Regions from separate parts of the Neisseria oralis genome, predicted to be linked through region 1. Evidence: riboswitches for the same ligand, from Rfam matches in the RefSeq annotation. Region 1 holds a riboswitch; the other holds the start of a gene.
The links. Region 1 has a riboswitch for thiamine pyrophosphate ahead of thiM (hydroxyethylthiazole kinase). Riboswitches for the same ligand answer to the same signal wherever they lie in the genome.

Region 1 (4,151 bases):
TTTGATGACGACTGTCTTCACGCCGGCATCCTGCAAAATCCGCGCCGCGCGTTCGGCGTCTTGCGCGTTTTCCACATCGACGCCGGTCAGCACCTGCGTTTCGGGCAGGTTGGGCGTCAGCACGTCGGCCGACGGCAGCAGATGCCGCTTCATCGCCGCCACCGCCGAATCGTGCAGCAGCGGCGCGCCGCCTTTGGCTATCATCACGGGGTCGAGTACCATCGGGCCGAAACTGCATTCTTTCAGGCATTCGGCCACACATTCGATGATTTCCGCCGTTCCCAGCATACCGAGTTTGAAGGCGCTGATTTGGAAATCGTCGCGCACGGCTTCAATCTGGCTGCGGATAACCTCGGTCGGCACGAGGTGCACCGCCGCCACGCCGAGCGTGTTCTGCGCCGTTACCGCGGTAACGACGCTGGTGCCGAATACGCCGCGCATCTGAAAGGTTTTCAAATCCGCCTGAATGCCCGCGCCGCCGCCGGAATCCGAGCCTGCGATGGTTAATGTCTGTACGAACCGTTCTTGTTCCATTTCCAACCTCCTTGTGTTTTCAGACGGCCTGCACACTCGTGCGTGCCGCTTCCGAGACCTGCCGCGCCGTTACCGCCGCAAGGCTGTCCACCAATCTGACGCCGAACGTACCGCTCTGCGCCGCCGCCAGCCCTTCGGCCGCCGTCTCGCCCGCAACGGCATACACCGTGCACGCCTCGGCGGCCGCGTCCAAATATTCCTGCTCCGGCGCCACGGCCAGAAACGCCGCGATGACCGAACCGAGCAGGCAGCCCGAAGCCGTGATTTTCGGAAACAGCGGCGTACCGTTCGCCACCGCGACTGTGCAGAGGCCGTCTGAAACATAATCGGTCGCGCCGCTCACCGCCGCCACGCAGCCGTAACGCTTCGCCGCCGTTGCCGCGACTTCCGCCGCATTTGCCGCGCCGCCGCCCGCGTCGACCCCTTTACCCTGCCACGCGCCGCCCGCAATATAAGCCATTTCCGCCGCATTGCCGCGTATGGCCGCAAACCGGACTTCGGCCAGCAGCCGCTCCACCGTATCGCGCCGGAACTGCGTCGCCGCCGCGCCGACCGGATCGAACACCACCGGAATCCCGCGCGCGTTGGCCGCCTTCCCCGCCGCCAGCATCGCCTCGACGGTCTGCCGGCGCAACGTGCCGATATTAATCAGCAGCGCGGAACATATCGCCGCCATGTCCGCCATTTCCGATACTTCGTCCGCCATAATCGGCGACGCGCCGAGCGCCAGCAAACCGTTGGCGGTAAAATTCATCGCCACGCCGTTGGTGATGTTGTGTACCAACGGATTTTGCCTGCGCACCTTGTCTAAAAAACGAATCTGCATAATCACCGCTCCGCTAAACGTGTTGCCGGCCGTCTGAAACCGCGCCGGAATACAAAAAAGCACGCCTTCCGAACCGGGCGGAAGCCGTGCTTTTCCAAAAAACGAAAAAATACAAAAAGTTTCATCAGTTTCCTACGCCAGCATTATCTGTATCAGGTTCACGGGTATCATCTCAGCCGCCACCCGTTACGGCAGCAGCACCCCGACTTCTGCGGCTATCTTAGCGCAAACCGGCATACCGGCGCAAACCGCGCCGTTCACTTCATTGAGGCCGTCTGAAAACAGGCCGCGCGTCGCTGCAAATAAGCAAACCACCACTTAATTAACGGTATATTACAAAAACAAGCCGTAAAACCTCTTTTTATGCCTAATAAAACAACATTTTCCTAAATAAATGTAAAAATGAAATTGCAGATTAAAACAAAACGATTTATATTATCATTAACAATTTTATACAAAAACTGATTCTCCACAATAACGGGCTATTTCAATCATTCGAGATATTTAAGCCATGAAACCATCACACATACTCCCCCTTGCCGCCCTTATCGGCAGCATCTTCGGCAATCCCGTTTTCGCCGCGGACGACGCCGCATCCGAAACCGCTCCCGCACAGACCGAACTGAAGCAGGTAACGGTAAAAGGACATCGCAACGCGCCCGCCGCCGTGGAACGGGTCAACCTCGGCCGCATCCAACAGGAAATGATACGCGACAACAAAGACTTGGTGCGCTATTCCACCGATGTCGGCCTGAGCGACAGCGGCCGCCATCAGAAAGGCTTTGCCATTCGCGGCGTGGAAGGCAACCGTGTCGGTGTCAGCATCGACGGCGTGAGCCTGCCTGATTCGGAAGAAAACTCACTGTATGCCCGCTACGGCAATTTCAACAGTTCACGCTTGTCCATCGACCCTGAGTTGGTGCGCAACATCGACATCGTAAAAGGGGCGGACTCTTTCAATACCGGTAGCGGCGCCTTGGGCGGCGGCGTGAATTACCAAACCCTGCAAGGACGTGATTTGCTGCTGCCGGAGCGGCAGTTCGGCGTGATGATGAAAAACGGTTACAGCAGCCGCAACCGCGAATGGACGAACACAGTCGGCTTCGGCATGGATAACGGCAGCGTCGATGCAGCCTTGCTGTATTCACAACGGCGCGGCCATGAAACCGAAAGCGCGGGCAACCGCGGCTATGCGGTGGAAGGTGCGGGCAGCGGCACGAATATCCGCGGTTCGGCACGCGGCATTCCTGATCCGTCCAAACACAAATACCACAGCTTCTTGGCCAAAATCGGTTATCAGATTAACGAAAACCACCGTATCGGCGCGTCGCTCAACGGCCAGCAGGGACATAATTACACAAATGAAGAATCTTATAATTTGATGACTTCCGCGTGGCGCGAAGCCGACGATGTAAACAAACGGCGCAATGCCAACCTGTTTTACGAATGGACGCCTGATTCAAATTGGTTGTCGTTGTTGAAGGCAGACTTCGATTATCAGAAAACCAAAGTGGCGGCGGTTAACAACAAAGGCTCGTTCCCGATGGATTATTCCACCTGGACGCGCAACTACAATCAGAAGGATTTGGACGAAATATACAACCGCAGCATGGACACCCGATTCAAACGTTTTACTTTGCGTTTGGACAGCCAGCCGTTGCAACTGGGCGGGCAGCACCGCCTGTCGTTCAAAACCTTCGCCAGTCGGCGTGATTTCGAAAACTTAAACCGCGACGATTATTATTTCAGCGGCCGTATTTCCCGCACGACCAGCACGATTCAGCATCCGGTGAAAACCACCAACTACGGTTTCTCGCTGTCCGACCAAATCCAATGGAACAACGTGTTTTCAAGTCGCGCGGGCATCCGTTACGACCACACCAAAATGACGCCGCAGCAACTGAATGCCGACTGTCATGCCTGCGACAAAACCCCACCCGCACCCAATACTTACAGCGGCTGGAGCGGTTTCGCCGGTTTGGCGGCGCAACTGAATCAGGCTTGGCGTGTCGGTTACGACATCACTTCCGGCTACCGTGTCCCCAATGCGTCCGAAGTGTATTTCACCTACAACCACGGTTCGGGTAATTGGTTGCCCAATCCCAACCTGAAAGCCGAGCGCAGCACCACCCACACCCTCTCCCTGCAAGGACGCGGCGAAAAAGGCATGCTGGATGCCAACCTGTATCAAAGCAACTACCGCAATTTCCTGTCTGAAGAACAGAAGCTGACCGCCAGCGGCGAACCCGGCTGCACCCAGATGGATTATTACTACGGTCTGTGCAGCGACCCCTACACCGAAAAACTGGATTGGCAGATGCAGAACATCGACAAGGCCAGAATCCGCGGCATCGAGCTGACAGGTCGTCTGAATTTGGACAAAGTAGTCTCTTTTGTCCCTGAAGGCTGGAAGCTGTTTGGTTCCGTGGGTTACGCAAAAAGCAAACTGTCGGGCGACAACAGCCTGCTTTCCACCCAGCCGCTGAAAGTGATTGCCGGTATCGACTATGAAAGTCCGAGCGAAAAATGGGGCGTGTTCTCCCGCCTGACCTATTTGGGCGCGAAAAAGGCCAAAGACGCGCAATACACCGTTTATGAAAACAAGGGCTGGGGTACGCCTTTGCAGAAAAAAGTACAGGATTATCCGTGGCTGAACAAATCGGCTTATGTGTTCGATATGTACGGCTTCTACAAACCGGTGAAAAACCTAACCCTGCGCGCGGGCGTGTACAACCTGTTCAACCGCAAAGACACCACTTGGGATTCCCTGCGCGGTTTGTATAGCTACAGC
Region 2 (4,151 bases), on a different contig from region 1:
CGGCAGCATCATCATCAACCTCTGCGGCGACACCTTAACCAGCGACTTCAGGCCGTCTGAAAACGAGATACAGGCCATTGTCTCGAAAGATCAGAAAAGGCCCACCGCTGCAACCGTACCCCGCAAAAACCTGACCGCGGCGGAATTCATCAGCACCACCAGCGAAGCCGCCGCCGAGTTTATCCGCAGCAAAAGCGAGGCCGCCGCCGAATTTCTGGCCGGCAAAGCAGATACCGCCGCACCGCCCGAAAACGTGCGCGCGCCCTATCCGTCCGGCTATCCACAGAAAATCACACTGAAAGACGGAGAAATCCTCCTCATCCGACCGTTTACCCCCGAAGACGCCGAAGCAAAACAAGCATTCGTGCGCAGCCTCAGTCCTGAATCGCGCTACTTCCGTTTCATGGCACAAACCAACGAACTGCCGCAGGCAACCCTTGCCCGTTTCAGCAACCTTGACTATTACAGCGAGGGCGCATGGATAGCCGAAAATTCAGACGGCCTGATTCAAGGCATCAGCCGCTTCAGCCGCCTCACCCGAGACGAATGCGAGTTCGGCATCACCCTTGCTGAAAATGCCCGCGGCAAAGGACTGGCCGTCGAACTGATGCGGCTGATTATCCGATTAGCAACACAGCAGGGCTATCAGAGCATGAGTGCCGAAATCCTCAAAAGCAACCAAGCCATGCTGAAGCTCGCCCGAAAATTAGGATTTGCACTGTCCGACTCCAATACAGACAAAGATTTATACCAAGCCAGGCTCAGCCTCCTGCCGCCGCCAACCGCCCCAAAACGCAAATTCCGGCAATAAAAGCTTGCATAAAAACCACAAATTACCCTAAAATTGACCGTTTCTAGATATCCGTATTTCTCAAAAAGGACTCAAAATGGTAGTTATCCGTTTGGCTCGAGGCGGCTCCAAACACCGCCCTTTCTTCAACGTAATCGTAACTGACTCACGCAACCGCAGAGACGGCCGCTTTATTGAACGCGTCGGCTTCTACAACCCCGTCGCAAACGAAAAACAAGAACGCGTACGTCTGAACGCAGACCGTTTGAACCACTGGATTGCACAAGGCGCAAAAGTCAGCGATGCAGTCACTAAATTGATTAAAAATCAAAAAGCCGCTGCTTAAATCCACAATTCCTGCCATGACCGACACTCAACAACGGGTAGCCATGGGCTACATTAAAGGCGTATTCGGCATTAAAGGCTGGTTGAAAATCGCAGCTGATACCGAATACCCGGACAGTCTGTTGGACTACCCCGAGTGGCTATTAAGCAAAAACGGGAAAACCCTGAATGTTGTGCTTGAAGCCGGGAAGCTGGTAGGAGACGAACTCCAAGTTAAGTTCGAAGGCATTGATGACCGCGACCAAGCGTTTGCCTTACGCGGTTATACCGTAGAAATTCCACGTGACGAATTCTCCCCTGCCGGAGAAGACGAATACTATTGGACGGATTTAGTCGGCATGACCGTCGTCAACAAGGAAGGCATTACACTGGGTACCGTCAAAAACCTGATGGAAACCGGCGCGAACGACGTATTAGTCATTCAGGGCACAGACAAGCAAATTCTGATTCCGTTTGTATCCAACTATATTGAAACCGTTAATCACGACAGCAAAACCATCACGGCAGACTGGGGCTTGGATTATTGATGTTTATACAAAGCATCACCCTGTTTCCCGAAATGTTCGACAGTATCACCGAATACGGTGTAACCGGTCGCGCATTGAAACAAAAACTCTGGCGGTTCCAAGCTATCAATCCGCGCAGATTTGCCGACAACAAACTCGGCTATATCGATGACCGTCCTTTTGGCGGCGGACCAGGAATGATAATGATGGCTCCGCCATTACAAGCTGCAATCGACCAAGCGAAACAAGCCTGTGGCGGCGGCAGGGTTATTTACCTAAGTCCGCAAGGGCAGCCTTTCACACAGCAAAAAGCCGCCGAATTGGCCGAATCGGAAAACCTGATTCTACTTTGCGGCCGCTACGAAGGCATAGACGAACGTTTGCTGCAAAGCAGTGTCGACGAAGAAATCAGTATGGGGGATTTCGTCGTCTCCGGCGGAGAACTTCCGGCCATGATGTTGATGGATGCTGTATTACGGTTAATACCGGGCGTATTGGGCGATATTCAGTCCGCCGAGCAAGATTCGTTTTCAGACGGCCTTTTGGACTGCCCTCATTACACCAAACCCTTAGAATTTCAAGGCATGAGCGTTCCGGACGTACTGCGTTCGGGCAATCACGGCCTGATAGCCGAGTGGCGGTTGAAACAATCGCTGCAACGCACTTTAGAGCGCCGCCCCGATTTATTGGCAAAGCACAGTTTAATCCCAAAGGAATCCCGCCTCTTAAAAGAAATCTTGCAAGAGCAACAGGAAATCCAATCATAACTTAGGAAAAACAATGAACTTGATTCAACAATTAGAGCAAGAAGAAATTGCTCGTTTGAACAAAGAAATCCCTGAATTCGCACCCGGCGACACCGTAGTCGTTTCCGTACGCGTAGTAGAGGGTAACCGCAGCCGTTTACAGGCCTACGAAGGTGTCGTTATCGCCCGTCGTAACCGCGGTTTGAACAGCAACTTCATCGTCCGCAAAATTTCCAGCGGTGAAGGTGTTGAGCGTACATTCCAACTATATTCTCCTTCCGTAGAAAAAATCGAAGTGAAACGTCGTGGCGACGTGCGTCGTGCCAAACTGTACTACCTGCGCGGTCTGACTGGTAAAGCGGCACGCATTAAAGAAAAACTGCCCGCACGCAAAGGTTAATTCCTTCCAATCAAGAAATGCCCGCCCCCACCGGCGGGCATTTTTGCAACCGTTTCAGACGGCCTTTCGACCCATATCGGAATTTGCTAGAATCATTCTTTCCAAGGAAACAGGGGTGCTGCATCATGCGGCTGAGAAAAACCCTTCGCACCCGATACAGTTAATACTGTCGTGGGGAGTTTGCTTTAAGCTGATGATTTAAAAAACCTGTTTCTTTCGTTTTTTTAGGAAACAGGTTTTTTGTTTGTCTCATCCCCTGTCAGCTTTGAGGAATCCAAATGTTTTGGAAAAACTTTTCACGCCAATTCGGCCCCGGTATCATCATGGCCTCATCTTGTGTCGGCGGCTCCCATATCATTGCTTCCACTCAAGCCGGTGCATATTATGGTTACCAACTTGCCTTTTTTATTTTATTAGTCAATCTATTAAAATACCCTTTCTTTCGCATTGCCTTTGATTACAGCAGCGTGAATAACCGAACCTTGCTTGAAGGATATGCTGGGAAGGGCCGCCTTTATCTTTATCTGTTTTTGGTTTTCAATTTTTTCGCCACCATCATCAATATTGCAGGAGGAACGCTGCTTTCCGCCGTATTGCTTGGAATGTTGCTACCATTTAACCTTCCTCTCAACATATTAAATGCTGCTACACTTGCCAGTTTCTTAATCCTACTGTTCAGCCGTCAATATCAATCTTTGGACAAAATATCAAAATGGATTATGTTCAGCCTCAGTATCATTACCTTGCTAGCCCTTTTGATGGCTTTCAACAAAGGCACTGCCGCTCCTGCACCCGATTTCACTGTTACGTCGCCGTGGACAATAACTGCCATCCCTTTCTTTGCCGCCTTGATGGGTTGGATGCCTGCTCCGATGGAATTAAGCGTTTCCAGCTCAATGTGGGTTATTGAAAAAAACAAGCTTAATCCTGACTATCGCCCGAAACGCATGATTGATTTCAATACCAGCTATATATTAACTATCGTCTTAGCCTTGATGTTCATGGCACTCGGCGCATTAGTGCAATACGGAAAAACCACAACGCCATTAAGCGGAGGGAAATTTATCAGCCAGTTTGTCGATATGTATACCCACAGCATCGGTGAATGGACTCGCCTGCCAATTATCTTTGTTGCCTTTGCCTGCATTTATGGTACAACCATCGTTGCCGTAGACGGCTATTCCCGCTGCAACATGCAGGCCGTGGACTTACTTCTCAAAAAACCTCTTGGTCATGACGGAACGAAATTGCGATATTGGCTCTTTGGAGTATGTATTTTGTCCTTTGTATTGATACAGTTCTTCAACAGTGCCATCGGAAAAATGATACCGTTCGCCATGACTGCCTCTTTCCTATCTGCACCC

Region 2: another riboswitch for thiamine pyrophosphate. It lies ahead of ACI43T_RS03420 (NRAMP family divalent metal transporter); the one in region 1 lies ahead of thiM (hydroxyethylthiazole kinase).

Annotation. Positions count from the first base shown of each region.
Region 1 covers NZ_JBJGEB010000007.1:38,817-42,967, reverse strand. Annotated here, with positions in the region: gene thiD (bifunctional hydroxymethylpyrimidine kinase/phosphomethylpyrimidine kinase) at 1-534, opposite strand, end outside; gene thiM (hydroxyethylthiazole kinase) at 554-1,360, opposite strand; TPP riboswitch at 1,473-1,575, opposite strand; gene ACI43T_RS07835 (hypothetical protein) at 1,547-1,678, opposite strand; gene ACI43T_RS07830 (TonB-dependent hemoglobin/transferrin/lactoferrin family receptor) at 1,872-4,151, shown strand, end outside.
Region 2 covers NZ_JBJGEB010000003.1:6,312-10,462, reverse strand. Annotated here, with positions in the region: gene ACI43T_RS03445 (bifunctional acetate--CoA ligase family protein/GNAT family N-acetyltransferase) at 1-811, shown strand, start outside; gene rpsP (30S ribosomal protein S16) at 888-1,136, shown strand; gene rimM (ribosome maturation factor RimM) at 1,153-1,662, shown strand; gene trmD (tRNA (guanosine(37)-N1)-methyltransferase TrmD) at 1,662-2,408, shown strand; gene rplS (50S ribosomal protein L19) at 2,422-2,787, shown strand; TPP riboswitch at 2,889-2,982, shown strand; gene ACI43T_RS03420 (NRAMP family divalent metal transporter) at 3,066-4,151, shown strand, end outside.